2 regions of the Clostridium sp. DMHC 10 genome follow, and region 2 is predicted to be linked to the other one. Evidence: a T-box and tRNA genes for the amino acid it is inferred to sense, from the RefSeq annotation. Region 2 holds a T-box; the other holds one or more tRNA genes.
The links. A T-box is a leader RNA that pairs with one kind of tRNA and senses whether it is charged. The one in region 2 lies ahead of alaS (alanine--tRNA ligase), so its partner is inferred to be a tRNA-Ala.
Positions count from the first base shown of each region.

Region 1: it encodes a tRNA-Ala, which carries the amino acid that the T-box ahead of alaS (alanine--tRNA ligase) is inferred to sense. The anticodon was not compared.

Region 1 is NZ_LGVB01000015.1:2,937,385-2,949,158, reverse strand. Features, by position in the region: gene AGR56_RS16160 (FAD-dependent oxidoreductase) at 1-1,030, opposite strand, end outside; gene AGR56_RS22240 (L,D-transpeptidase) at 1,159-2,025, opposite strand; partial or broken gene AGR56_RS16150 (UPF0182 family protein) at 2,140-4,870, opposite strand; gene AGR56_RS16145 (transcription repressor NadR) at 4,901-5,416, opposite strand; gene AGR56_RS16140 (HD domain-containing protein) at 5,442-5,930, opposite strand; tRNA gene AGR56_RS16135 (tRNA-Ala) at 6,033-6,108, opposite strand; gene AGR56_RS16130 (TetR/AcrR family transcriptional regulator) at 6,384-6,950, shown strand; gene AGR56_RS16125 (YhgE/Pip family protein) at 7,100-7,462, shown strand; gene AGR56_RS16120 (YhgE/Pip family protein) at 7,498-10,206, shown strand; gene AGR56_RS16115 (AarF/ABC1/UbiB kinase family protein) at 10,232-11,774, opposite strand, start outside.
Region 2 is NZ_LGVB01000015.1:432,694-451,749, reverse strand. Features, by position in the region: gene AGR56_RS20660 (PRC-barrel domain-containing protein) at 1-342, shown strand, start outside; partial or broken gene AGR56_RS21325 (AI-2E family transporter) at 377-1,273, shown strand; T-box leader at 1,341-1,510, shown strand; partial or broken gene alaS (alanine--tRNA ligase) at 1,574-4,214, shown strand; gene AGR56_RS04010 (IreB family regulatory phosphoprotein) at 4,294-4,551, shown strand; gene ruvX (Holliday junction resolvase RuvX) at 4,663-5,085, shown strand; gene AGR56_RS04000 (DUF1292 domain-containing protein) at 5,139-5,402, shown strand; gene AGR56_RS03995 (Fur family transcriptional regulator) at 5,440-5,895, shown strand; gene AGR56_RS03990 (ribonuclease J) at 5,926-7,617, shown strand; gene typA (translational GTPase TypA) at 7,753-9,573, shown strand; gene mltG (endolytic transglycosylase MltG) at 9,601-10,620, shown strand; partial or broken gene AGR56_RS03975 (O-methyltransferase) at 10,637-11,288, shown strand; gene AGR56_RS03970 (U32 family peptidase) at 11,281-12,498, shown strand; gene AGR56_RS03965 (penicillin-binding transpeptidase domain-containing protein) at 12,563-14,176, shown strand; gene sigK (RNA polymerase sporulation sigma factor SigK) at 14,265-14,978, shown strand; gene AGR56_RS03955 (type IV pilus twitching motility protein PilT) at 15,135-16,193, shown strand; partial or broken gene AGR56_RS03950 (glycosyltransferase family 2 protein) at 16,377-17,655, shown strand; gene ftsA (cell division protein FtsA) at 17,942-19,056, shown strand, end outside.

The sequences.
Region 1 (11,774 bases), 2.5 Mb from region 2:
ACGGAATGTTTTCTATAACCATCTTACGTATAGTATTAGCAATAAATTGAGACATAGTTACAATACCATAATTCTTACCGTCTATCTTAATATATCCCTTACTAACCTTACTGTCATCAATCATTATCCTATCATTAAAAAACTGTGTACTATAAGAATTATTTATATAATCACAATTAATTCCGGGTAACTTATTTTTTAACTTTTCAAATGCATCTTCATAACTTATTTCATCCTTTGTTATAACATATGCTATTGTATCACCATTGAAATTAGGATAGATAAAAATATCTTCATCATTTTCACCTAAAACGACAAAAATATCCTTAATTTTAAATTTTTTGTTTATTAAAAAGCACTTCATATTATTATTTTTACTTATATTTTCCTTAACTTTATTTCCTAACTTATAATCATCATCTGGAATTGTATTAATAACAAATTTACATGTAAATTTATTCTTTGTAGTTGTTACCTTAAATCCTTTAGATACCTTTTTTATTTCAATAACCTTTTCCCCTAATCTAAAATTTACACCATTATCAAACGCTATTTCCCCATATGCTATTGCTAAATCATACGGAGATACAACTCCCCAATTCTTAGATATTATTGCTTTATTAAACTCAACATTAACTTTAGCTTGTAATCCAAATTTTAAATTGTGATTGCTGATTTTTTGTATTCCTTTAATTCCCCTTCTGATAGATCTAGTGTACATTTTTTCTATGAGATTATTATTACCAATAAAATCTTCTTCAAAAATAATGGACTTAAGTTTCTTAAAAGGTACATTAAAGGATTTTGTTATATCCTTCATGTTTTTGTTTCCGTAATATTCCATGTAGTAGTTTAAATCATTATTAATTTCCATTCCATCAAATGTTAATGAAGCATTTAACTCTGAAACATCATTTCCTATATCTAATTCTTTTTCAATAATTGAAACGTTAAGACTATATTTCGATAGCTCATATGCTATTGAACATCCAACAATTCCTCCTCCAAGAATAAGCACATCATAATCCAATTCGTCTACCCCCCAGTTATACAATAAATTCCTTATATTTTAAAACTAACAGAAAGCTTTAAATTTTATTTACTAAGATCTTGTAAGTAATTCATAAAATTAAGAATATTGTTACAACATTCTTACTTCTAATAGTGTATATAGATCAAGTCTCCTCTGCTTACAGTATTATAAACTTTTTTTGCATCATCTACAGATATTCTTATACACCCATGCGATGCTGCTTTTCCCAAATCATCTTTTGCCTTTTTTTCTTCTTCATATTCAATTTTACCATTTTTTTTAGTTTCATCAATTGAAACAGAGTGAATTAAATAATTTCCTAAGAACTTAACAGCATACTTTACGTTCTCATTATATTTTTTACTTGTAAGATTTTCAAACTTATCTTTGACCGTAAAAAAGCCTAGAGGTGTTTCTGTATCATTATTACCTTTAATTCCGCTTGAACACTTTATGGGATTATTGTTTATAAGAATATTGTCTTTATACATGTTCAAAGTTTGGCTGGTTAAGTTTATATCAACTATAAGCCTTGCCCTTTTAAAAAACATTCCATTTAAATCTTGATTATTCTCTTTTACCCATCCATTTATTAAATTGCCTTTAGAATCAATATGGTTACTTTCACAATACAGATATCCATCCTTTTCTTTATCACAAATAAGTTCATCATCTTTATTCAAAAGAGTTATATCTGAGGAAGCATTATCTATATTGCTAAACATTTTAACTCCATCTTTAGCAACATAGTATGTTTTTTTAAAACACGTTTCCGAAGAAAACACAGCAATATCATCTTTCTTGTTATCTTTATTTGAAGTTTCAGCCTTAGCATTTTTTTCACTTAAAGTACTAACATTACTTCCAGGTATATAGCTATCACCCTTAGTATCAAAACATGTAAAAAATACAGGAGATATTATTATAAGACATGCAATAACGGCACTAGCAAAACATCTCACTAAAAATTTAATAAAAAACTTTTTACTCATAACTAAACCTCCTAAATACATATTTAATATTCTTTACACTTTAAAAATTTTTAAACACATATTTAGGTAAAAAAGACTGCTGTAAGCTTATTTCAGCTTGCAGCAGCCTTTTTTTTATTTATTTAATTCCTCTATAGTTTTTCCTAATTCCTTTATATACTCTCCATACTTTGACCAATCGCCATCTTTCTGAGCATCAATAGCATTATTATATAATTCTTGTGCAGCCTTTAGTTTTTCTTTATCTATATTGTTTTCTGCTTTAGTATTATTATTTTTACCTTGAGTTTGATTTTCAGAATTATCATTTTGATTATCTGCATAGTTAAAGATCTGCTAGTGCCTTATCAACATTTTCAGCCATAACAACTTTACTGCCATAGGCTACTATAACTCTTTTTACCTCTGGAATACTATTCTTTCCCTGAGCCCTTATATAAACAGGAACTATATATATAAGTGACTTATTAATTGGAATAACAGAAGTATCTCCAAATTGAACCTTAGACCCTTGAGTGTTCCACAAGGAAATTTCCTTCGAAATAGCCGGATCTTGCCTAAATTTTTGATTAAATAAGTATGGACTATCTATTGTTTTATCCGTAGGAAGCTTGTATAAAATCATCTTTCCATAGTTACTTTCATCCATTCTTGCTCCCAAAAGCGCTACCATATTATTTTTACTTCTCATATTAAAATACTGCATGAGTACCATTTCTTCTTTATTTTCATTTGGAAGCCTCATAACCATATAAGATGAATCACTTACACTTTTTTCGCCCTCAACATCATTCATATTTTTAGATACATCCCATAAATCTTCACCATTATAGAATATCCCTGTATCCGTAACATGGTATTTTTCAAGTACACTACTTTGAATCCTAAATAAGTCTTCTGGATATTTAAAATGTTTTCTTATATCTGTTGGAACTTCACTTGAACTTTTAAATAATCCAGGAAAAATTTTAGAATAACTATTAGCTATAGGATCATTATTATCTATAATATAAAAATTTGTAGTTCCATCTACCGCATCTACAACGACTTTTATAGAATTTCTTATATAATTTACATTATCAACTGGTTGAGAATAAGGGTATCTATCCGAAGTTGTATAGGCATCAATAATCCAGTATATCTTTCCTCCGCTTATAACAGCATATGGATCTTTATCATAGGTTAAAAAAGGGGCTATTTTTTTCACTCTTTCAGTTATGTTTCTATTTATTAATATTTTACTATTAGAATTTATGTTCCCCGAAAGAAGAAAATTTACATCATGTTTGTTTATTGCAAATAAGCACCTATTTATTAAAGTTGCCTTTATTCCACCTTTTCCATCGTAATTATTTGTTTTATTTACTGAACCATTTGGATAATCAAATTCTCCAAGTGTATTATTTCCTATAGCATAGTCATTTGTTTCCTCTCCAAAATATATTCTTGGATCAGTAAATTTAATCTTTGTGCTATTTACAGGTGGTATATCCTTCATAACAAAATCCGGCTGTCCTGAATCTGTTATAGAATTAACCTTACTTATAACAGTTCCATATCCGTGAGTATAAACAAGATGTCTATTCTGCCATGTATCAGCATTCCCTTGAAGACTCTTGGTATCAATTTCTCTTGGTGCTATAAAAACTTGATTATACTTACCATTTATATTGTATCTATCCACATCAATATCATTAAAATCATAATAATACCTTATAACTTGGACCTGATTATAAAACTCAAGTGATGGATCATAAGAATTTACCTTTATGTTATCTATTGTTGGTCTATTATCTTTTATATCATTCACAGTTAAATCCTCATTTGCAGGGAATTCTTTTTCCTCAACTTTATCAACATTAAAGGCTTTTCTAGTATAATCTATATTATATCTTATATAAGGAGCTTCTTTAGTTTTTTCATTAGAGTTAACTAATAGTCTTTGAACTATTGGTGAAGTAACCCCTTCTGCTATAACAAGAATTATAATTATGCAAATAGATATAATTATAGGCCTAACCTTTGATTTAATTACACTCAAAAATATGACAATACCAGCTATTATAGAAAACGTAATTATAATACCATAAAAAATTAGTGAAACATGCATATCTGTATAGCCTGCTCCATAAACTACACCCCTAGGAGAATAAACAAGATTCCAAGCTCTTATTAAATAACCAAATGAAAGTAAAAAAATTATAAGTGATGATAATGTTGCAAGAAGCTTTCCTGCAAATCTAACTAAGCCTTTTCCAAAACTTCTTACACTAAAAACATTAATTGCTCTGTTTCTTATATTGGCATAATCTCTTATGTTGAATAAAATATAAATTATCAAAGTTAAAACGAAAAGAAATGCTAAAAGAAACATTATAATTCCGTATAAAGATTCTATCAATGGAAGTTTAAAAACATAAAAAGATACGTCTATACCAAATATAGGATCTTTCGTATTAAAAGCGGATGATTTCATAAATTGAAGTATTTTATACCAATAAGCATCTGCAAAAGAATATGAGAATAAAAGTGATAGTACTAAATCTGCAATAAAAAATATCCTTTTTTGAAGCTTCTCTTTCTTAACATCTACTTCAATTGCTTTATTCCATTTAATAATACTTTTTCTAATACTCTTGTAATATAACCATATCATTAAATATATGATTGCAAATAATGGTATCATAAGAATTAATACTGCTACAATCTTAGTAAAATATACTGACAAATATCCAACTTCATTAAACCACTCAATATTAATTATAAAACTTGTAAGCCTGCCAAAAAAAGCAATAACAATAAATATTAATGCTAATATTATCGCACGCCTTATACCTTTTTTCAAATAAAATCACTCCTCAAAGTTATTAACTATTTAATCAGAAATTATGTACCCTTTTCCATTAAGTTCATCTATTATTTTGTTCAAATCATCTTCATTATCTGCACTTATAGTATGAAGATGAACACCACCTGTTAAAATTGATAACGGTTCAGCTCTATGCTTATTAAGTTTTTCCATAAAATTCTGAACATCATATGGTGTTTTAACCATAAGTACTCCTCTTATCTCTCCATATAAAGAATGTTCTATAATAACATCTTCAACTGTCCCTCCAAACTTCACTATAGAATTTAATTCATCCTCTATTTCTTCTGGTCTATGAGATACTGCTATTACCCTTTTTATAATGCTTGTAGTACTCTTATTTATTATATACCCTTTAGGTGTAGCAAATATATCACAGCCTTCTGCTCTTAATATAGCAATATCCTTAACAATTATTTGACGTGTTACTCCAAATTCTTTTGCAAGTACACTTCCTTTTATTGGTTTGCCCTTGTCCTCTAACTCTTTTTTTATAGAATTTCTTCTTTCATCAGAATTCATAATTACTCTTCACCATTCCTTAATATCAGTTCCTATCATCACACTTTTTTAGTATATCTAACTCTAAATTATTACTCATCTCTCTATTATGATGATTATTTACCATAAATAAAATCTGCTCATTTTCATTAATTCTTTTAAGAATTTGAAATCCTTCATATCCATGATTATAGTAAATATATATTTTTTTTATTTTTTTAAATTTTTTTATCTTACTTCTTGTTATCTTATCTAAAATAACTACAATTGACTTGTCTATTAAAGTTATTGGTACATTTATTTTACCTATATCGTGTAAAAGAGCTGCCTTTACTAGATTCTTTGAGTTGACTAAATTAACCCTACATTCTTTTTCTACATCTCTTGCAACATTAATTGAATGCTTTTGTTCATGAATAGATAATTTATTAAATAATGCCATTTCATCATTATTTAAATGTTTTTCAATATATATTTTATCATTTATATTAACCTTTGCAATTGCATAAACAAAAAACTGTTTTATTCTATTCATTTTAATCACCTCAACACTTTAATTGTATTATTATAATTAAATAACTTCAACCAATATATAAAAAAAAGCATAAAAAAATAGCAGTTATAAAACTGCTATTTTTGGTGGAGAATAAGAGATTCGAACTCTTGACCCCCTGCGTGCAAGGCAGGTGCTCTCCCAGCTGAGCTAATCCCCCAAATGGTGGACCTTCAGGGACTATTTTTCTTTCACCCAATGGGTGAAAGCTGAATTTTGAAGGAACGTATATTTATCAATGCTTTGAGGGTGGTTTATAAAGTACTGACGTAGAATCTCAGATTATAATATTATGCATATTAGTATGTCAAAAATTTTGTTAAAATATATTGAGTTTTATTAAACCATGAGAGTATAATATAAGTTAATGTGTTGTACTGACTGGTCATTAAATTATTATTACTAAGTTTAGTAATAAAAATGTGGAGTGATTATATGAATAAAACTAAGAAATCCATATTTGAATCTGCCTTAAGTATATTCTCTAAAAATGGATATAGTGAAGCAACGATGGATGATATAGCTGTTAATGCTGGAGTTGCAAAGGGAACTCTTTATTATCATTTTAAAAGTAAAGAAGAGATATTTAAATATGTAATTTCCGAAGGTATGAATCTTATAACGGAGGAAATGGAAGAAGCAACAAAAAATATAAACAATCCTATAGAAAAGATTGTTGCAGTTTGCAAGGTTCAGTTTGGGTTATTATATAGAAATAAGGATTTCTTTAAAGTTGTAATGAGTCAATTGTGGGGTCAAGAATCGAGGCAATTTGAATTAAGAGAAGTTGTAAGAGTTTATGTTGGAGAAATAGAAAGATTCTTAAAAGAAGCTATGGATGCTGGGGCTCTTAAAAAAGGTGAAACTGAATTTATGGCATATACGTTATTTGGAACAATATGCTCAGGAGCAGTTTATGAGCTTATAAATGATGGTGAGAAAAAAATTGATGATTTAGTGGAAAACATAACGAGTTACATTTTAAAGGGAATAGAAATATAATAAAATTCATTATTTAGAATCGGTAAATATATCGATTCTTTTTTTGCGCTTTTTTAGTATACTTCAAATTAACAGACTATTGACAATCTTTCCAAAAAGATGTATAACTAAACTGACCAGTCAGTTCATACAAAAATGGGGGTGGTTTAATGAATTTCCTTAGGATTGCATGGCGGGATATTAAAAGTATCTTAAAAAACAGATTTATAAGGGTGTCTGTAATAGCCATTATAATTGTACCTTTGTTATATAGTTTACTTTATCTTGCAGCATTTTGGGATCCTTATAGTAAACTAAAGAGTGTCCCCGTTGCAGTTGTTAATCTGGATAAGGGTGCTACTAAAGATGGGAAAGATGTTAATTATGGTGATGATATTGTTAAAAAACTAAAAAATAATAATGAACTGGGCTGGAAATTTACTACTTATAAAGAGGCCGATTCGGGGACTAAAGGCGAGAAATACTATGCGGAGTATATTATTCCTGAAAATTTTTCAGAAAAAAGTCATTAGTGCAAAGGATAAAAAACCAGAACAAGCAAAAAATTTTGTATAGGGATAATGAAAAAAGAAACTTTATAATGTCTCAAGTTAATTCAAAAGCTGAACTTGCTTTAAAGGATGAAATTGCAAGGACAATAACTAGTGAGTACACTAAAGTTACATTTGACAATTTATACGACGTTAAAGATGGATTTAAAGCAGCGACTTCTGGAAGTAAAAAATTAAGAGATGGACTTTCAAGCGCTAAAACTGGAAGTGAACAGCTTAAGAATGGCATAGGTCAAGTTAAAGACAAAATGCCACAGATTCAAAGTGGAACTAAACAGCTTTATGATGGAGCAAATCAGCTTGTAGATGGAATTAACACAAATGCTGTTGACAAGAATGGTAAACCACTTGGTCTCCAAAATGGAGCTCAGCAATTACACAATGGACTTTATGAAGCTGCTTATGGAGTAACTTCGGCACAGGGGCAAATATCACAAGCTGTAGCAGTTTTAAATGGACAAAAAGGTATTGCAGCTTTAATCAACATCAACAATGCAAGAGCCCTTAGAAGTATTATGGGCAATGCAAGTTCACTTTCACAAGTGGATTTAAGCGGCTTAAATAATGTTTTGCCATTTATGAACTCAAAAAATTTATCTACAATTAATAAAACAGTAGCAGACTTCAATTCTATTAACTTAAATTCAATACTAGCAATTCCAAAACTTGCAGAATTAACGACACCAGAAAATATAAATAATATAAATAATTTACTTAATGATACAAGTACTTTAAGTCAAGTGGATATGAATAAACTTTACCCAATAATGAAGCTTATGGAGAATACAAAGCAGTTAAATGATTTATTAAATCAGGCACAAGCACTTGGTAAAATGGATACAAGTTCATTAAATTCAATAAAAACTTTATTGAATACAAAAAATGCACAGGTTTTGAGTCTTATGCTGCGAGGTGCCAGCAGTAGTTTGGGAGGACAAAATGGAAAAAATACAATTGCTTTTATAAATCAGCAGAGTAGTTCTTCGGAGAATTTTGTAAGATCAGCAGCTGCTTTAAGTGAAGCTTATAATAAGTTAAACAGTTTGCAGTTAAGTGATGAGCAAAAAATTCAAGCTCAAAAAGAGCTTTTGGATAATTATAATAAACTTGTAACAGATACAGCGGCTTCAATGAGTGCTTCAAAAGGTACTATGACTAATATGGCAAATTCGCTTCAAAGTATGAATACCCTAATAGATAGCAATAGTGAAGTTATAAATGGAGCAGAAAATGCCCTGCAGTCATCAAATATAAATTCAGTTAACAGTATGATAGGAGCCTTAGAACAGACACAGGAGAGCATTAATTCACCTGAAACAACGCAAACTATACAAACAGTACAAAGTGCTATGTCACCTTCAAATATACAATATATTCAGCAGCTTGTAGGTCAATTTAATACCATGAAGACAGATCTTGACAAGAATAAAGATAATCTTGCAGCGGTTAAAGGTCTTTTGGCAGCAGTTCAGTCTAATGGTGGAGCTAAGGATGCTATTGCCAAAATAGCTGTATTACAAGATGACATGCAGCAAGCACAGCCAATAATAAGTACATTTAATACTATGATGAATGACCCAAAGATTAAAGCTCAGCTTGCAAATGCACCGCAGCTTTTGACGCAAGTTACTAAGGTTCAAAAACAACTTAAAGATAACCAGAAATTACTTGATGTTGCACAGGATGAACTGAATGATGGAAATATTCAAATGGCAAACAATCTTATAGCACAAATTCCTACTATGACAGGGAAGTTCAACGAGCTTGCTTCAGGAATGAATCAGTTAAGCTCTGGCTCAAGTGATTTACTTGCTGGTGTAAAAACTTTATCAAATGGATCAACTAAACTTAGAGATGGTATAGGTACGTTAAACAGCGGAATTCCTGCTCTTACTGATGGAGCTAATAAGCTATACAGCGGTTCAAGTGATCTTAATAATGGAATTGGAAAACTATATGATGGTTCAGATGAATTAGCTTCAAAATTACAGGATGGTTCAGATAAAATAAATAAAAACCTTGTAAACACAAGCAGCGATATGGCTAAGTTTGTATCAGAACCGCTTGCAATGAAGGATGACCCAATTGGGGCAGTTAAAAACTATGGAACTGGTTTTACACCTTACTTTATACCTCTTTCCTTATGGGTAGGAGCTATAATGATGTTCTTTGTAATTACAGATAAGGTTGATGATGATATAAATGCGAGCCCAGCTTCTGTTGTTGCAGGTAAATTCATATCCTATGGTTATATAGGTATAATACAGGCAATTTTAGCAAGCGCAGTAGTGCTGACACTGGGACTTAAACCAAAGAGTTTAATTCTCTATTTCTTATTTAATATATTTATGGCCTATGTGTTTATAGCGATAATTCAATGCTTGGTATTTTTACTTGGAATGGCGGGTAGACTTCTTTCTATAGCAATTTTAATATTGCAGCTTACTTCCTGTGCAGGTACTTTCCCGCTGGAAGTTGTGCCAAAATTCTTTAAGGTTATAAACCCATTTATGCCATTTACCTATTGTGTATCGGCAATTAGAGAAATTATTGCAGGAGTAAATTATGCAACATTGTCTAAGGATATAGCAATACTTGCTGGAACTATGTTTGTATTCCTTGGTATATCAATGGCACTTAAAGGCCATGCAGATAAGGTTAAGGAAATAATACTAGAAAAGAAAGACGAAAGTTTAACAATGTAAAAAAATACGAAGGAACAGTACTATTTTATAATTTCTTTGTTCGTATAATTGATATTAAGAGCCAAAAACCAAGAATTGCTGCTATGGCATAGCCAGTTATTCCTATTATTGATATTCCATACATTTTAGGACCAATGTTTGAATGCAATATTAAAGAAGAACTTATTATCATTGAGGAGATTATAAGTGAGAGAACAATTCTGTTTACCATCTTGTTTATTTCATTTATAGGTTCCTCAATGTTTTTTATGTTAAATTGAATTTTCGCTCTTCCTCTCATAAGCCCGTTGCTTAGCTCTATTAATTTAGAAGGGAGCTTTGAAGAATTCTTTAAAAATAAATATGAATTTAAAAGTGCTTCATTAATATTAAAATTTTTAAGTATAGAGTCGTTATTTTGAGATTTAACAAAAGGAATTGCCACGTCCAATACAGAAATATCAGGGGAAATTTTTGCAATTACGCCTTCTAGTATAACGCATCCTCTTACAAGTACTATTAGATCTTTAGGAAGACTTATGTTATTTCGCTTTGCACAATCAAATACTTCTTGAAGAAATTGTGATATTTTTATGTTTTCTAGTGAAGCAGAAAGATAGCTAGAAAATATGTAATCTATGTCTTCATAAAGCTCATTTCTATCTACATAACCATGACGTATTCCAACCGCCATAATGACGGAAATTATCTTATCTATATCATAATAAGCCACAGATAGAATCATATCATTTAAAGCATTTTTTAAGCCTTTTGATAGATTTCCCATGAGACCAAAGTCTATAAAGCATATTTGTTTATCCCTAATCAATATATTTCCGGGATGAGGGTCGCCATGGAAAAATCCATCTTGAAAAACCTGTTTAAAATATGAAAGGGCAAGTTTTTTTCCAAGATCATTTAAATCGTAATTTTCAGCAGTTAGTTTTTTTATATCATCTATTTTGAAACCATCTATTTTTTCCATAGTTAAAACATGTTTCGTACTTAATTCATGGAATATATATGGACATGTTACAAAGGATACATCCTTATTAAGCTCTTTAAAATGCTCTATGTTTTTAGCTTCAATATTAAAGTCTAATTCCATCTTTGTAGACATTGATATTTCGTCCAAAGCCTCTACAGGGTTTATTATAAAGTCTGTAAATTTAGCCTTTGTAAGGTTAGCTAATTTATACAATATCGATAAATCTAACTTCATCTTTTCCTCTATGTTTGGACGCTGAATTTTAACTATGACTTTTTTCCCATCCTTTAAAGTGGCCTCATGAACTTGAGCAATGGAGGCGCATGCAAGAGGTTTTTTGTTGAATTTTAAAAAGGTTTCTTCAATAGTTTTATGAAATTCGCTGTTAAAGATAGTTTCTATAGTATCATAGTTTTCCTCTGGAACTTTGTCTTGAAGCTTAGACAATTCTTTTATGTAAGAATCTGGGATGATGTCAGGACGTGTGCTTAGAATTTGACCTATCTTTATGAAGGTAGGACCTAACTCTTCAAAGGCTCTCCTTAAATTCTGCGGGAACTTTTTTTCTCTATTTTTTTTAGAGTCTACAAGATAGCCAAAT
Region 2 (19,056 bases):
AATATAAAGGGTATGGAGACTATAAATGTTGATGGGCTTATACTTGGGGTTGTAGAGGAAATAATATTTGATGAAATGAATCTTAAAATCAAAGGTCTTATTATATCAAAAGGCATTTTTGACAATATAATATCTGGTAAGAAAATTATTTTGCAAGGAAACTATATAATAGGGAAAAATAATTTACTTTGTCTTGCTAAACAAGAAAAATTTAATTTTGTAAGGATATTTCATAATATTGCAATGGAAGTTGATAAAAATGAAAAAATATATAAATACATAATAGCGATAGTATTAATTATAATTATTTTAATTGTACTTAGTAAAATTAAAAATATTTAAAACAGTATTTTATTTAGTTCTTCTAAGTTTTATTATGGCATATTTATTAAAACCAATACACTTAATTTTAATAAATAGAGGGGTAAATAAAAAAGTTTCTGCACTGTTTCTTGTAAGTGTTATGATAATTACCATTTTAGGCTTTATAGTTTTTCTTATTCCATCAATATTGAAAGAGACGCTAACTGTTGATGTTACGAGATCAGAGATAAAAAATTACATTGAAAAAATACAGAATTTTGTGAAGCCATTGTCTAAAAGTTCACCTGGAGACAATTTAGTCATAAGTATATATGACAAATTTAATTATGAACTTAAAATTATAATAAATAAAATAGTAAATTTAGTTCTTATAATTTGTCAAAATGCATTGGATGCTACAATATTCCCAATAATATCATATTACTTTTTAGCTGATTGGGATGAAATAAGAAAAGGAGTAATAAAAATTGTCCCTTATAAATATAGAAATGTAGTAAAAAAATAGCCTATGATGTTGATATTATTTTAAGCAAATATACTATATGTCAACTTGCATTTGTGCACATTTATAGGTATACTTACATTTATTATACTGAGTATTCTGAAGGTAAATTATCCTATTTTACTATCTATAATAAATGGACTATTCAATATAATACCGTATTTTGGACCTATATTTGGTGCAATACCCTCCATAATAGTAGCGCTTTTGATTTCACCTAGAAAGGCAATTTATACAGCAATAGCACTTTATTTAATTCAAATTATAGAGGGAAATATTATTTCTCCTAAAATGACAGGAGACTCAGTTGATATGCATCCACTTGTTGTAATAATACTACTAATAATTGGAGAAAAACTTGGAGGTTTTGTTGGAATGGTTTTAGTTATTCCAGCAGCAGTTATAGTAAGGGTGATTTATGAGGACTTAAATTATTATTTATTTTAGCTGTTAAAACTATTTTGCTTGACAATGCATTAAATATTAACTATAATTTATTTGTCTTTTTAAATATAGTGAAGCGATGATAAGAATTAGTAAATATGTCTTAATATTTAGAGAAAAAGTGGTTGGTGAAAACTTTTTATTTGGCATTTTGAAGCTGTCTTTGAGCTATTTGTTAATATAAGTGGCACATATGTGTAATTAGGGTGGTACCGCGGAAATTTGGCTTTCGTCCCTTCGTTTGAAGGATGAAGGCTTTTTGTTTTACATAGAATTTTAAAAAATATTTGGAGGAGATACATAATGAAATATATGGGGTTAAATGATATTAGAGAAGCATATTTAAGTTTTTTTGAAAGTAAAGGACATCTAAGGCTTCCAAGTTTTTCACTTGTTCCTAATAACGATAAAAGTTTATTACTAATTAATGCAGGAATGACACCTTTAAAGCCATATTTTACAGGACTTCAAGTTCCACCTAGAAAAAGAGTAACCACTTGCCAAAAGTGCGTAAGAACAGGGGATATAGAAAATGTAGGAAAGACTGCAAGACATGCTACTTTCTTTGAGATGTTAGGTAATTTTTCTTTTGGAGACTATTTTAAAAATGAAGTTATTCCATGGGCTTGGGAGTTTATAACTGAAGTCTTGGAATTGCCAAAGGATAGATTATATATAACTATTTATCTTGATGATGATGAAGCTTTTAAAATATGGACTGAAAAAGCAGGAGTAGATCCTAAGAGAATATTTAGACTTGGAAAAGAAGATAACTTTTGGGAACATGGTTCCGGCCCATGCGGACCTTGCTCTGAAATACATTTTGATAGAAAAGGCGGAAAAACTGTAGAAACTATTGAAGAATTTGTAAAGGCACAAGACGAAGATAGAATAATAGAATTTTGGAATCTTGTTTTTACACAATTTGATAAGGATGAAGAAGGAAACTATAATAAACTTTTAAACCCTAATATAGATACAGGTATGGGACTTGAAAGAATGGCAACTATAATGCAGGGAACAAGCACTATATTTGAAGTTGATACTATGAAAAATATATTAAATGAAGTTGCAAAAGTATCAAATGCAAAATATGGTGAAGATGACAAGAAAGATCTTTCAATCAGGATTATAACTGATCATGTTAGAAGTGTTACATTCATGATAAGCGATGGAATATTGCCATCAAATGAAGGAAGAGGATATGTTCTTAGAAGACTTTTAAGAAGAGCTTCAAGACATGGTAAAGCACTTGGAATTAATAAAGCATTTTTATGTGATATTTGTAAAGTTGTAATAGAGGATTCAAAAGGTGCTTATCCTGAACTTGCAGAAAAGAAGGATTATATAAAGAAAGTAATACAACTTGAAGAAGAAAGATTCTCTCAAACTATAGATAGTGGTATTCAAATACTTAAGGAATATGTAGATGAGATTGGAAAAGAAGATAAAGTTTTAGATGGAGCTAAGGCATTTAAGCTTTATGATACTTACGGTTTCCCAGTTGAACTTACAGAAGAAATACTTGAAGAAAAAGGAATCAAAGTCGATAGAGATGGTTTTGATAGAGAAATGCAGCTTCAAAGAAAAAGAGCAAGAGAAGCAAGAGAAGAATCAAACTATATGGGTAAGGACATAAAAACTATAGATAAGATAGATTCTACTGTAGAGACTGTTTTTACAGGATATGATTCTTTGGAGAGCACTTCAAAGGCTGATATCTTAATAAAAGATGAAGAAATGGTTGAAATATTGAATGCAGGAGAAACAGGAGCAGTAGTTGTTTCCAAAACGCCTTTTTATGCTGAAATGGGTGGTCAAATAGGTGACACAGGAGCAATTATAGGAAAGCATGGTGAAGCAAAAGTTGTTGACTGTAGGAAAAATATATCTGGTAAAACAATTCAATTTGTTGAAATTTTAAGTGGATATATCGAAAAAGGTGAAGAGGTTCAATTAAAAGTTAATAAAGATAGAAGAGAAAATATAGCAAAGAACCATACAGCAACTCATATGCTTCAGGGGGCTTTAAAGTCAGTGCTTGGAGATCATGTACATCAATCAGGTTCTTATGTTGATGATGAAAAATTAAGATTTGATTTTACTCATTTTACAGGGGTTACCGATAAAGAACTTGTAGAAGTAGAGAGAATAGTAAATAAAGAAATAATGAAAATTTACGATGTTAATACTGATGTAATGACTCTTGAAGAAGCTAAGAAAACTGGTGCAACTGCTTTATTTGATGATAAATATGGTGAAAGTGTAAGGGTTGTTTCAGTTGGCGATTTCAGCAAGGAATTTTGTGGTGGTACTCATGTAAAAAATAGTGGGGAAATAGGATTATTTAAAATAGTATCTGAAAGTGGAGTTGCAGCAGGCATAAGAAGAATAGAGGCTGTGACTGGAATTACTGCTGTTGAATACGTAGAAGAAAAAGAAAATTTAATAAGAAGCATAGAAAATGAATTTAAATGTTCAGATAAGGATATAATAAATAAAATAGAGCAGCAAGTATCAGAAATTAAGGCAAAAGAAAAAGAAATAGCTGCACTTAAATCAAAACTTGCTGGTGGAGCTGAAGATGAAATACTTAAAGCCTTAGATAATGTCAAAGATGTTAAATATGCTGCTTATTATGTAAAAGATATTGATTCAAATTCATTAAGAGAACTATGTGATAAGGTTAGAAGCAAGATCGGAGAAGGTGTAGTTCTTCTCGGAACTTCAAGCGAGAATAAGGTTCAATTAGTAGCTATGGCTAGTAAAGGAGCAGTATCGAAAGGAGTTCACTGTGGTAAACTCATAAAAGAAGTTGCAAATATTTGTGGTGGAAATGGAGGAGGAAGACCTGATATGGCTCAAGCAGGTGGAAAATCCCCTGAAAAATTAGAATTTTGCACTTAGTGAAGCAAAAAAAGTACTGGAAAAATTAGTAAAGTAGTATACAATTACTATAATATGATTTATAATAATATTAAAGCACAAGTTTATTACTAATTAAAAAGGGGTGAATATGTAAAATGGGGAATATAAATAACGACGATACTATAGAATTTGATGTACTAAAAAATAAAAAGGATCTCACAAAAGCAATTTTAAGTGAAGTATATAAAGCATTAAAAGAAAAAGGATACAATCCGGTAGACCAATTGGTTGGATATTTGATATCCGGTGACCCTACTTACATAACTAACTACAATGGTGCACGTGCTTTAGTTAGAAAATTAGAGAGAGATGAAATACTAGAAGAAGTTTTGAAATCTTATCTTGATGTTTAAATAAAAGTGCCCTTTTAGGGCATTTTTGTTTTATGATTAAGTTGATTTGTCTAAAAATGCATCAAAGTAGAGTTAATTTTGTTACGTTATTATAATTTAAGGAGTTATTAAATGAGGATACTTGGAATAGATGTTGGAGATAGAACAATAGGTATGGCAATAAGTGATCCACTTGGTTTTACCGCTCAAGGTATAGGAACAATAAGAAGGAAAAATGAACAATACGATATTGATGAACTAAAAAAAGTTTGTGATAATTATAATGTTGATACCATAGTATGTGGACTCCCTAAAAACATGAATGGTACTGTAGGACCACAAAGCGAAAAGGTATTAGCATTTTGTGAAATAATAAAGGAAGTTATTAAGCTTCCAATAAAAATGTGGGATGAAAGACTTACAACTGTTGCAGCCAATAGGGCTATGCTTGAAGCAGATTTATCAAGGGCTAAAAGAAAAAAAATAGTTGATAAGGTCGCAGCTACATATATTTTACAAGGATATTTAGATAGCATATATAAAAGTCAAATTTGACAAAATCTTATTTGAAATCTAAAATATAATATTATACTGGAGGATTTAATCATATGGAAAATGATGTAGATAAAATAACTCTTTTGGATGAAGATGGAAAAGAAAACACCTTTGAAGTTGTAACTAAAATGGATATTGAAGATAATGAATATGTAATTGTTATCCCTGAAAATGCTCCTGAAGATTCAGAAGCTATAATACTAAAAATAGATAAAGATGAAAATGGCGATGATATTTTATTTACAGTTGAAGATGATGATGAATTTAAAATAGTATCAGAAGCATATGAAGCTTTATTTTCTGGAGATTCAGAATAGTGTATGTTTATTTAACTTTTTGAAATGGGTGATAAAAATGAATGTAATGTCTCCAACAGAGATTGAAAAGCTTAAGAACAATCTTAAAGATAAAGGCTATAAACTAACTCCTCAAAGGAGAGCGGTTTTAGATATAATAATAAAGAATGAAGGTAAACACCTTACAGTTGAGGAATTATATGATCTAGTTAAAGTTGAGTGTCCTGAAATTGGTCTTGCAACTGTTTATAGAACCATACAACTTCTGGAAGATATAGGAGTTGTTTCTAAACTTGAGCTAAATGACGGATGCAGTAGATATGAACTGGTTCATGGAAGTGAAATTCATCAACACCACCATTTAATTTGTACTAATTGTGGCAAGGTAATGGAAGTGCAAGGAGATTTATTAGAAAGCTTAGAAGAAAAAATAGAAAAGCAATATGATTTCCTTGTTAAAAACCACAGTGTTAAATTTTATGGTTTATGTAGTGATTGCAGAAAGAAGCTGTAAATTTTAAACAATTTATAGTTGATATAAAATATAAAAAAGAAGGAGGGGAGAACCACGCGAAGAGAAAAAGATAAAATAAAAATAATTCCCCTTGGTGGTGTAAATGAAATAGGTAAGAACTTAACGGTTATTGAATATAGAAATGAAATAGTCGTTATAGACTGCGGCCTTAAGTTTCCAGATGAAGAGATGTTTGGTATAGATATTGTAATACCAGATATCAGTTATTTGATTAAAAATGCAGAAAAAGTAAAGGGGATATTTTTAACACATGGGCATGAAGATCATATTGGTGCGCTTCCATATGTGTTAAGAGATTTAAATGTTCCGGTATATGGTACAAAGCTTACTATAGGAATAGTTGAAACAAAACTTAAGGAACATAACTTGCTCGGCAGTGTAGATTTAAAGGTTATTAAGGCTAGAGATATAGTTAAGCTTGATAATATGTCCGTTGAATTTATAAGGCAAAGCCATAGTATTGCTGATTCTGTAGCCATAGCTATTCACACACCAATGGGGGTCGTTCTTCACACTGGGGATTTTAAAATCGATTATACTCCTATAGATGGATGTGTTGCTGATTTTGCACGTTTTGCAGAACTTGGCAAAAAAGGAGTATTAGCAATGATGTGCGACAGTACAAATGTTGAAAGGCCAGGATATACGAGAACTGAACGTACGGTGGGGGAGACATTCAATAATATATTTGCAAAAACTAAGGGCAGAATTATTATTGCTACGTTTGCTTCAAATATTCATAGAATACAGCAAATAGTTGAAGCTGCTGAAAAGTTTGACAGAAAAGTTGCTGTTTCAGGAAGAAGTATGGAAAATATTGTAGCAGTTGCTATAGAACTTGGATACCTCAAAGTTAATGAAGGTGTTGTTATAGGAGTTGAGGCAATAAATAGATATCCAGATGATAAAATTGTGATTATAACAACAGGAAGTCAGGGAGAGCCAATGTCAGCACTTTCAAGAATGGCAGCTTCAGAACATAAGAAGGTAACTATTCAAGACGGGGATACTGTAATAATATCTGCTAACCCTATTCCTGGAAATGAAAAGTTAGTTTCAAGGGTTATAAATCAGCTGTTTAAAAAAGGTGCAGATGTTATTTATGAAGGACTTGCAGATGTACATGTTTCTGGTCATGCATGTCAAGAAGAATTGAAAATGATGCATACGCTTATAAAACCAAGATTTTTTATTCCTGTTCATGGTGAGTATAGACACCTTAAGCAGCATGCAGAACTTGCAGTAAGTTTAGGTATGCCAAGACAAAATATTGTACTTTCAGATAATGGTGATGTTATAGAGGTAACAAGAGACAGTATAAAGAAAAGTGGTACAGTAGTTTCAGGTCAAGTTTTTGTAGATGGGCTCGGCGTTGGAGATGTTGGTAATATTGTTTTGAGAGATAGAAAGCATTTATCTCAGGATGGCATATTGACTGTTGTGGTTACCATAGAAAAGGAAAGTGGAAGTGTTATTGCTGGACCAGATATCATTTCAAGAGGATTTGTTTATGTAAGAGAATCTGAAGATTTAATGGATCAGGCAAGAGAACTTGTAAAAAATGCTCTTAAAGAGTGTGAAGATAACCACATTAAAGAATGGGCTACAATTAAGTCAAATGTTAAAGAAGTTTTAAGAGGTTTCTTGTATGAAAAAACTAAGAGGAAACCAATGATATTACCTATTATAATGGAAATATAACCCTTTGAGTTAAATAATATTATGAATTTGACATTTTAGCATAGTAATATTAAAATAAATTGGGTACTATTAAGTAGCCAATTTATTTTTATGATATTTAAAGTTAATATTTTATCAATATATGGAGGAAAAGAAATGGAAAAGTTTACCAGAGAAGATATAAGAAATGTTGCAATAATCGCGCACGTTGACCACGGTAAAACAACTCTTGTAGATGCATTATTGAGACAAAGTCATATATTTAGAAGTAATGAAAAAGTTCAGGAAAGAGTTATGGATTCTAATGATCTTGAAAAGGAAAGAGGAATAACAATACTTTCTAAGAATACATCTGTAATGCATAAAGGAGTTAAAATAAATATAGTTGATACTCCAGGTCATGCTGATTTTGGTGGAGAAGTTGAACGTGTTCTTAAGATGGTGGACAGCGTACTTTTATTAGTAGATGCTTTTGAAGGTCCTATGCCACAGACAAAATTTGTATTAAAGAAAGCATTAGAACTTGGATTAAAGCCAATTGTTGTAGTTAATAAAATTGATAAGCCAAATGCAAGACCAGCTCAAGTTTTAGATGAGATATTTGATTTATTTGTAGAACTTGGAGCAAATGATGAACAGCTTGAATTCCCTATTGTTTATGCATCAGCAAAGGCTGGAATTGCAAAGTATGAGCTTGAGGATGATAATAATACAATGGAGCCAATATTTGAAACAATAATAAAACATGTAGCTCCACCTGAAGGATATTTGGATGAACCTATGCAGATGCTTGTTTCAACAATCGATTCAAATGAATATGTTGGAAGAATAGCTATAGGAAAAGTTGAAAGAGGTACTATTAAAAAGAATCAACAGGCTGTCTTAATAAGAAGAGATGGGGCACAAGAAAATGTAAAAATTTCTAGCTTATTTGTTTATGAAGGTTTAAAAAGAGTGGAAGCATCAGAAGTAAAACTTGGAGATATAGCTGTTGTTTCGGGAATACCAGATGTTAATATAGGAGAAACAATTGCGGATACTTCAAGACCTGAAGCACTACCTTTTATAGATATTGATGAACCTACACTTAGTATGTATTTTATGGTAAATGATTCTCCTTTTGCAGGCAAGGAAGGTGAATTTATAACTTCTAGACATATAAGAGATAGACTAACAAAAGAGCTTGAAACAAATGTAAGCTTAAGAGTTGAAGAAACTGATTCGCCTGATAAATTTAAAGTCAGTGGAAGAGGAGAACTTCATCTTTCAATATTAATAGAAACTATGAGAAGAGAAGGATTTGAGTTTCAAGTTTCAAAACCAATGGTAATATACAAAGAAGAAAATGGAAAGAAGCTTGAGCCAATAGAATATCTTACAATAGATGTGCCAGAAGAATTTATGGGTGTTGTAATGGAAAAGCTTGGACCTAGAAAAGCAGAACTTGTTAATATGACATCTGCAATAAATGGTTATACAAGACTTGAATTTAAAATACCATCAAGAGGTTTAATTGGTTTTAAAAATGAGTTTATGACAGACACTAAAGGAAATGGTATAATGAACTCGGTTTTAGACGATTATGAGCCATATAAAGGAGATATTCCTGGAAGATCAAGAGGATCAATTGTTTCCTTCGATACAGGAACATCAGTAGCTTATGGATTGTTTAGTGCTCAGGACAGAGGAAAGCTATTTATAGGAGCAGGCGTTGAAACGTATGAAGGAATGATAGTTGGAGAATGTTCAAGGGCAGAAGATTTGGAAGTTAATGTATGTAAGAAGAAACATCTTTCAAACTGTAGATCATCAGGTGCAGATGAATCCTTAAAGCTTGTACCACCACCAGATATGACTTTGGAGAAATGCCTTGAATTCATTGCAGCAGATGAATTTGTAGAAGTTACACCTAAAAGTATTAGAATGAGAAAGAAGATATTGGATACTAATCTTAGAAGAAAAAACAGAGGAAAATAGAGAACCATAATTAAGGGGAATGGGTTTATGGAAAATAAGAAATTATTTATTAAAAGAAAAATTTCTATTTTAATTTGTTGTCTGATTGTTATTTTAGTTTTATTATCATATTTAAATTCTGTAATACGAAATCCGTTTAAGATAAATAATAAGTATAGATTTGAAGTTAAAAAAGATGATAACTTATATAAAATAATAGATTCGTTGGATAAGAATAATTTAATTAAAAACAAGTTCTTTCTTAAGGCATATGTTAAATACAAAAAATTTCCCGGTGAAATTAAACCGGGATTTTATTCAATAAAAGCTGGAGAAAATATAGATTCGCTTGTAAATGACATGAAAAATGGAATTTTTGATGACACATATATAAGGGTGACAATGCCGGAAGGATTTCAAATAACGCAGATGGCAAGTTTGCTAGAGAAAAAGGGAGTAATATCAAGTGATAAGTTTTTAAAAGCATGTCAAGAATATACTATTCCTAGTTACATAAAAAATGATAATAAAAGAAAGTATAAACTTGAAGGCTATCTTTTCCCGGATACTTATGAATTCAAAAAAAACATGACAGGAAAAGAAATAATAGACATTATGCTTGAAAGATTTAAATCAGTGATTACTGGTATTAAAAAGGAGTCTGGAACTAAAATAAATGATATTGATAGGATAATAACAATGGCTTCAATTGTAGAACGTGAAGCAGAGGTTCAGAAAGAAAGAGCAGTAATTTCATCGGTTTTCTATAATAGAATGAGGCTCAATATGAAGCTTCAATCCTGTGCTACTGTAGAATATGCTCTTGGCTATCATAAAGATAAACTTACATATAATGATCTTAAAATAAATTCTACTTATAATACATATCTTGTAGATGGTATGCCAGAAGGGCCTATATGTTCTCCAGGTAAGGCTTCAATAATTGCAGCAATTAATCCTAAAAATACAGATTATATTTATTTTGTATCCCAAAATGATGGAACACATTTTTTCACAAAAGATTACAAAGAATTTTTAAAGATTAAAGAAAAAACTCAGGGATTTTAATTTTGGAGGAATTCTAATGAGCAAAATAATGTACGATTACATTGAAAATTATATAAGAGAATTAATTCCTGAAAGACAGGGTTTACTTAAAGAGTTAGAAGAATACGCTGAAAGTAATAACGTGCCAATAGTTCAAAAGGAGACTGCTAAATTTCTTGAATTAATGGTAAAAATAAAAAGGCCGCTTAAAATACTTGAACTTGGAACCGCCATAGGGTATTCTGCAATTTTAATGGCTATTAATTCAGAGGCTCATATAACATCTGTAGATAGAAGTGAAGATATGGTAAATATAGCACTCGAAAATATACATAAATATGGATTGGACAAAAGAATAGATGTTATATTGGGTGATTGTATGGAGTGTTTAAAAAAGCTTAATGATGAATATGACATTATATTTATAGATGCTGGAAAAGGGCATTATGAGGATTTTTTTTAATGAATGTCTTAGAATGTTAAAAAAGGATGGAATTGTAATAGCCGACAATGTACTATTTAGAGGTATGGTAGCGAATAGAGAATTATTACAAAGAAGAAAAATCACCATAGTTAAAAGAATGAAAAATTATCTTGATATGGTTTCTAATAATAAAAGTTTAATTACTTCTGTAATTCCAATGGGAGATGGAATTGCAGTTACAACAAGGAGGCAGGATTGTGAATAAACCGGAGATATTAGCACCAGCTGGAAACTTAGAAAAATTAAAGACTGCCATTGAGTATGGAGCAGATGCAGTTTATCTTGGGGGAAGTAAGCTTAATTTAAGAGCATTTGCAGATAACTTTGGTTCGGATGAATTAAAACAGGGAATTGATTTTGCACATTCATTAGGAAAAAAAGTATATGTAACTTTAAATGTTTTTCCTCATAATGAAGATTTAATTGGACTAGAAGATTATTTGAAAGAACTGTATAATTTAAAAGTTGATGCAATTTTAGTTTCAGATCCTGGAATAATAATGACTGCAAAAGAAGTTGTTCCAGAACTTGAATTACATTTAAGCACTCAGGCAAATAATGTAAATTGGAAATCAGCATTATTTTGGCACAAACAAGGAGTTAAAAGAATAGTTCTTGCAAGAGAAATGTCTCTTGAGGAAATAAAAGAAATTAGAAGAAATCTTCCAGAAACTTGTGAAATTGAAGCTTTTGTTCATGGCTCTATGTGTATTTCTTATTCAGGAAGATGTCTTTTATCTAATTATATGACGGGAAGAGATTCAAATAGAGGACAATGCGCTCAACCATGCAGATATAAATACGCTCTTGTTGAGGAAAAAAGGCCTGGACAGTATTTCCCTATAATGGAAGATGATAAAGGGACATATATAATGAATTCAAAGGATCTTTGCATGATTGAACATATTCCCGATTTAGTTGAGTCAGGTATAAATTCTTTAAAAATTGAAGGAAGAATGAAAAGTGCATATTATGTTGCCTCTGTTGTGAAAGCATACAGGGAAGCTTTAGACAAGTATTTTGAAAATCCTTCTGAGTATAAATTTGATCCTAAATGGATGGATTATTTAATGAAACCAAGTCACAGAGGATATTGTACAGGATTTTATTATGGAGAAGACAATAGACAGTATTATGGATCTTCATCATATATAAGAGATTTTGATATAGCTGGAATAGTAAAAGACTATGATAAAGAAACAAATACTGCAACTATAGAGCAGAAGAATAAGGTGTATTCTGGAGATATTGTAGAAGTTTTAAGACCTAAAGGCGAAAATTTCGAAATTATGCTAACAGATATTAGAAATGAAAAAGGTGAAGAAATAGAAAGTACACCTGTTGCACAAATGATTTATACAATAAAATGTGATATGGTTTTAGAAAAGGGTAATATGCTAATTAAGCAGAAATAATAATTTAAGATTGAATAAAATGCCTCATTTTAGTCAAAGATTTAGACTATGGTGAGGTGTTTTTATGTATAAATCAAAAATCAGATGCATGTCTATACTTGTTATACTAGTTATTGCTTTTTCTTTTTTAATATATAGATTGTACATTATTATGAATTACAATGAGGAGTTAGAGGTTAATTATGCAGCGCAAATGTCATCTTTTGAAAAAACTTCTGATTTAAATTATGAAGTTATAGATTGTAATGGAAAAGATCTTTTGCCATTTAATAAGGATTACTATGTTGTAATAAATCCATATATTTTTAGTAGAAATAATAGTGACACCAATATAAGAAAATTAACTGCATTGAATTATATTTTGAAAAATTATAATAAGAATTATGATTTAAGTCAGGTATCCATAGAAAGTTCAACTAATAAGCTATATTGGAAGATAGATGAAACTATTTATAATAATCTTCAAAAGTTCAAGGATGTAAATGGTATATACACTTACTATGTTAATAAAGTAGACAGAAGTGAAGCAGCAGATATATTCAATATTATAACTAATCCTAAGGATAAAAATAATAAAAAATTCAAAGCAAATAATTCGCTTGAAAAAACAATATATGACAGGTTTAAAAATGATGAATATCCTGAAAAAGTATTTAAGAATGACAGCAATGGTAATATTATTTCTTCAAATGAAATAAATAATAAAAATCTTTCAAAAGTTAAGCTTACTATAGATAAAACAATAAATGATAAGGTTCAAAACATATTAGATGACAGTGATCTTAAGCAGGCTTCTGCAATTGTCATGGAAAGTGAAAACGGAGCTATAAGAGCAGCTGCTCAAAAGGATTTATACGATGCTAATATAAATTTTGGACTAAAGGGAATTTATTATCCAGGTTCTATATTTAAAACTATAGTTGAAGAAGCAGCTATTGAAAGTAAAAGCGTAGATCTAAATACACCTATAAAAGATACAGGAAAGTTTAGTCAGGAAAAAGTTTATGATTATTGTACACCAAAGCAGGCATTTGTTGTTTCGTCTAATGATGTTTTCATAAATATAGGTCAAAAGACAGGTTTTTATAATATATATAACACAGCTAAAAACCAGGGATTGTTTGATAAAGTGCTAAATATTGACGGGGAAAGCAATGGTTCTATGGATAGTATGGATTCTAATGATACAGGAAATCTAAGTTTACTATCATATGGGCAAAGTCTTAGAATAACTCCAGTGGAAGCCTTAGCTATTCCTAATACTGTAGTTAATAAAGGTATCTATGTTAAGCCTCATATTGTTGATTCATATATTAATGGAATTACTGGTAAAGTAGAAAAAGAGAAAATATATAGCAATAGAGTTATAAGTGAGAATACAGCCAATACGATGCTTGAGCTTTTTAAAGAAGTTCTTACTGATAAACATGGAACTGGACTTCTTGCCTATACTCCTAATCCATGCATTGGAGGCAAAACAGGAACTGCGCAAAGAGGAGAAAATAAAGATAAGACGATTGAAAATGTAGATGCATGGTTTGCTGGATTTTTTAACGCTAATGGTATTAATTATTCTGCAGTTATATTTGCACCAAATATAGATAAGAATATGAGTGCCGCTATCACAACAGCACCTATATTTAAAAAAATAGTTGAGTCTTTAAATAATAAAAATTAAAAACTATTTAAAAAAATATTTGTTTTTTAGGAACATTATACAAGCTATTTAAATAATATATTAATAAGCACTATTAGGAGGAAAACCTTTGTTATCAATATATTATTTATTAAATATAATGGGTGGAATGTCTTTTTTTACGGCGTACATTGGCAATGGAACATCGTTTCCTAAACCTTTAACTGAAAGTGAAGAAAAAGAGTATATTAAAAAATTAGAAGAAGGTAATCCTCAAGCAAAAAGTGTACTTATTGAAAGGAATTTAAGATTAGTTGCTCATATTGTAAAAAAATATTCCTATTACGGAAAAGAAGTTGATGATTTAATATCAATAGGTACTATAGGACTTATAAAGGCAATAGATTCCTATAATAGCTTAAAAGGCACAAGGCTTGCTACTTATGCTGCAAGATGTATCGAAAATGAGATATTGATGCTTATAAGAAATAACAAGAAGATAAAAAATGAAGTGTATCTGCAGGACCCAATAGGAGTTGACAAGGAGGGCAATGAAATATCTCTTATGGATATATTAAGCAGTGATGAGGATTCGGTTATTGAAATTGTTGAAAATAGGATACAAATAAGTAAACTGTATATAGAAATTGAAAATTCACTTAAAGGAAGAGAAAAGATTATAATAAAGATGCGATATGGACTTGGTGATGGAAAGCCTAAAAATCAAAGAGAAATTGCTAAAATTTTGGGTATATCAAGATCGTATGTATCAAGAATAGAGAAAAGAGCACTAAAAAAGTTGTGTAAACAACTTGACAATAATGTTGCAAAATATAACAAATAACTAACATATAAGGTGGATTTTAAAATACAAAGGAATAAATCTTTCTATTTTAATTAAAATTAAAATGTAGTATAATTACAGTTAAAACTAGCATAAAAAAGTACCTCATGTAAAAATGACCATATTATATAAATGATATACGAGGGAGGAATAGCATTGAAGACACTTAATGAATTATTGAAATTAACCGTAGAAAAAAAAGCTTCCGATTTACATATTACAGTTGGGTTGCCACCAATTTTAAGAATAAATGGTAAATTAAACATTTTAAATAAAGAAGAAATAATTTTGCCTGAGGACAGTAGTAAATATGCTAAAAAGATACTGGATGATGATTACGAAAAATATTTAAAAATAGGGGAATATGATAAATCTTATTCAATTTCTGGAGTTGGACGTTTTAGAGTAAATGTGTATAGACAAAGGGGTAGCGATGCAATAGCAATAAGGGTTGTTGAATTAAAAATTCCATCACTTAAAGAACTTAATCTTCCTATGGTTATAAAAGATTTATTAGAAAATAAAAGGGGACTTATACTTGTAACAGGACCAACAGGTTCTGGTAAAAGTACAACTCTTGCGTCTATGATTAATGAGATAAATGAAACTAGATCTGAACATATTATTACTTTAGAGGATCCAATAGAGTATGTACATAAACACAATAAAAGTATAATAAATCAAAGGGAAATAGGAAAAGATTGTTCTTCTTATAAGGATGCTTTAAAATCTATTTTAAGAGAGGACCCAGATGTTATATTAATTGGAGAAATGAGAGATCTTGAAACTATATCTACAGCTATTACAGCAGCCGAAACAGGGCATTTGGTGCTTTCAACGCTTCATACTATAGGAGCTGCAAAAACAATAGATAGAATTGTAGATGTTTTTCCAGATCATCAACAGCAGCAAATAAAGATTCAACTTTCAGGAGTACTGCAGGGAATTATATCTCAACAACTTCTTTCAAAAAAAGATGGAAAGGGTAGAGTTGCTGCACTTGAAATAATGACTGCTACTCCAGGAATACAGAACCTTATAAGGGAAGGAAAAACTCATCAAATTCAGTCATTAGTACAAACAGGATCTAAATATGGAATGAAAACAATGGACATGTCTATTGAGGATTTATATAAGCAAGGAATTATTTCATATGATGTTGCTATAGCTTCATGCGTTGATAGAGAATTTATGACAAAAATGTTGGTTTTATAGTTTTTTAAAATTATGTATATATTTTATTAAAATGGAAAATCATAATATTGAATTAAAAACAAAAGCTCTGAATTTTCAGAGCTTTTAAAACTCGTATTTCCAATAAAATGTTATAAAATCATCAAAAGTATAGTATTTGACGCATATTTGTGCTAAAATATTTTTGACTAGGGGGGATACATAGTGAACATAGTAAATACCATAATACATGGAATTTCACGTGTATTTATGGATACAGTTTTAATTATCGCTATATATTATTTGTTTATATCCTTTTTTGGACTCTATAGAAAAAAAGATAACAAAAAGTTTAAACCAGAAAAGAGATTTGCAATCATAGTTGCTGCACACAATGAAGAAGCTGTAATTGGTGAAATGGTTGATAGTCTTAATAAATTAGATTATCCTAAGGAATTATATGATATATATGTTATTTCTGACAACTCTAATGACAATACAACAATGAGAGCTAGTGAAAAGGGAGCTATTGTGTACGAAAGAAAAGATAAGGAAAAACGTGGTAAGGGTTATGCATTAGAGTGGATGTTTGGTAAAATATTTAAAATGGATAAGAAGTATGATGCAGTTATAATATTCGATGCGGACAATTTGGCCTCTAGAAATTTTTTGAATGAGATGAATAAAAAGTTATGTGAAGGGTATAAGGTTGTTCAAGGATATCTTGATAGTAAAAATCCAGTTGATTCATGGATTACTGGAAGTTATTCAATAGCTTTTTGGTCAACTGACAGAATGGTTCAATTAGCAAAAACTAATCTAGGACTTTCAGCTCAATTAGGAGGAACAGGTCTTTGTATTGATGTTGAGATTTTAAGGAACCTTGGATGGGGAGCAACTTGTCTAACAGAGGATTTAGAGTTTACGTGTAAACTTATATTGAATGGCTATAAGGTTGGTTGGGCACATGACGCCATTGTATATGATGAGAAACCATTAAAATTAAAGCAGTCTTGGAATCAAAGAAAGAGATGGATGCAGGGATTTGCAGATGTTTATAGTAGATACTTCTTTAAACTTATGAAAAGAGCTATTTTAAAGAGGAGTTTTACAGCTTTTGATTGCGCAATATATACAATTCAACCTATTATTACGGTACTTTTAGGAGTGGCTACAATATTGAATTTTTCACAGTTATTATCACAAGTTTCTGACTTTGTGTATATGATTAGCTCTGTAGGATTATATATAGATTTTAATCTGTTTAAAATTTGTGCCATTATCATTGCTGTAGCTCAGTATTTGTATACACCTTTAATAATACTTATAGATAAAAAATTAAATTTTAAAATACTAATATACTATGTAATATTTTATCCTATTTATTTATTGACATGGGCACCAATTGCTTTAATTGGAATTGTTAATAAAAAATGACAAAAAATGGAATCATACAGTACATACAAGAAGTGTAGATATATCTGAACTGGAAAAGGTTAATTAAGAATATTTTATATAATCATGATAAAAATTAGAAGAGATATCTTGTATATCTCTTATTTTTGTATATACTATAATTATATATGCTGTTTAAGCAGACTTATATTTTTATTAAAATTATTAAAGGAAAATTTGTATTTATGTTGAATATAATTTAATATAGGGAATTTAAATTATTAATTAAATATTAAGTTGAAATAAATTAATATTTAAGGGGATTTTCATACAAAATATGTTAAATCTTAAGCATATTCTCCTACATGTGAGTTCTCATAGAGGGAGGGAAGTAAATGGATAGTTACATTGTAGGTTTAGACATAGGATCATCAAAAATTTGTGCAGCAGCAGGAAAAATTACAAAAAGAGGGACAATTGAAATACTTGGAATAACTTCTTCCGATTGTAAGGGATTGAAGAAATCAATTATTGTTAATATAGATAAAACTGCTGAATCAATAAGAGAGTGTATTGAAAAATTACAAATGATAATTGATATTACGATAGACAATATCTATATATCGCTTCCAGGAAGTATATGTGGATTGGTACATAACAAGGCTGTAATTGCCGTTTCGTCAGATGACAGAGAAATAAAAAATAAGGATGTTGAAAGGCTTTTGGAATCTGCTAAGCTTATATCTGTGCCAGCAAACAATGAAATTATAGGAGTTGAACCTCAGCAGTTTATTGTTGATGGATATGATAACATTAAGGATCCTATTGGAATGAGTGGAATGAGATTAGAGGCTGATGTTCATGTTATTACGGCGCAATCTGCAATTGTAAATAATTTTATAAAGAGTGTAGCTAAAGCTGGATATAATGTGAAAGGGATTTGTTTTGCACCTAAAGTTGTTTCAAATGTTGTATTATCATCAGAAGATAGAGAACTTGGATGTGCCTTAATAGACGTTGGAGCAGAAACAATAGACATAACTATTATAAAAAATGATAATATTTGTTATGAAGATTTTATTCCTTTAGGCGGTAACAATATAACTAATGACATTTCAATTGGACTAAAAATACCGTTTAACGAGGCGGAAAAATTAAAGTTCAAGTTTGCAGATATAAGGAATGGTAATTCCGGATATGCTGAAAAGGTCAGTGTAAAATTATCCAATAATGAAGTTACTAGTGTTGATTGTAAATTTTTAAAACTAATAATAAAGTCAAGAGTAGAAGAATTATATGAGTTTATAAAAAAGAAAATAGTTGATAGTGGATACTACAATGAAATATCAAATGTGGTAATAGTTGGTGGTGGTATAGCGTTAATAAGAGGAGCAGATGAGCTTGGTAATAATATTTTAGGCAAAAGTGTAGAAATAGGTTCACCTAATTATGTAGGAGCGTCTAATCCAATGTATGCAGGTGCGGTAGGCATTACATATGATATATGCAA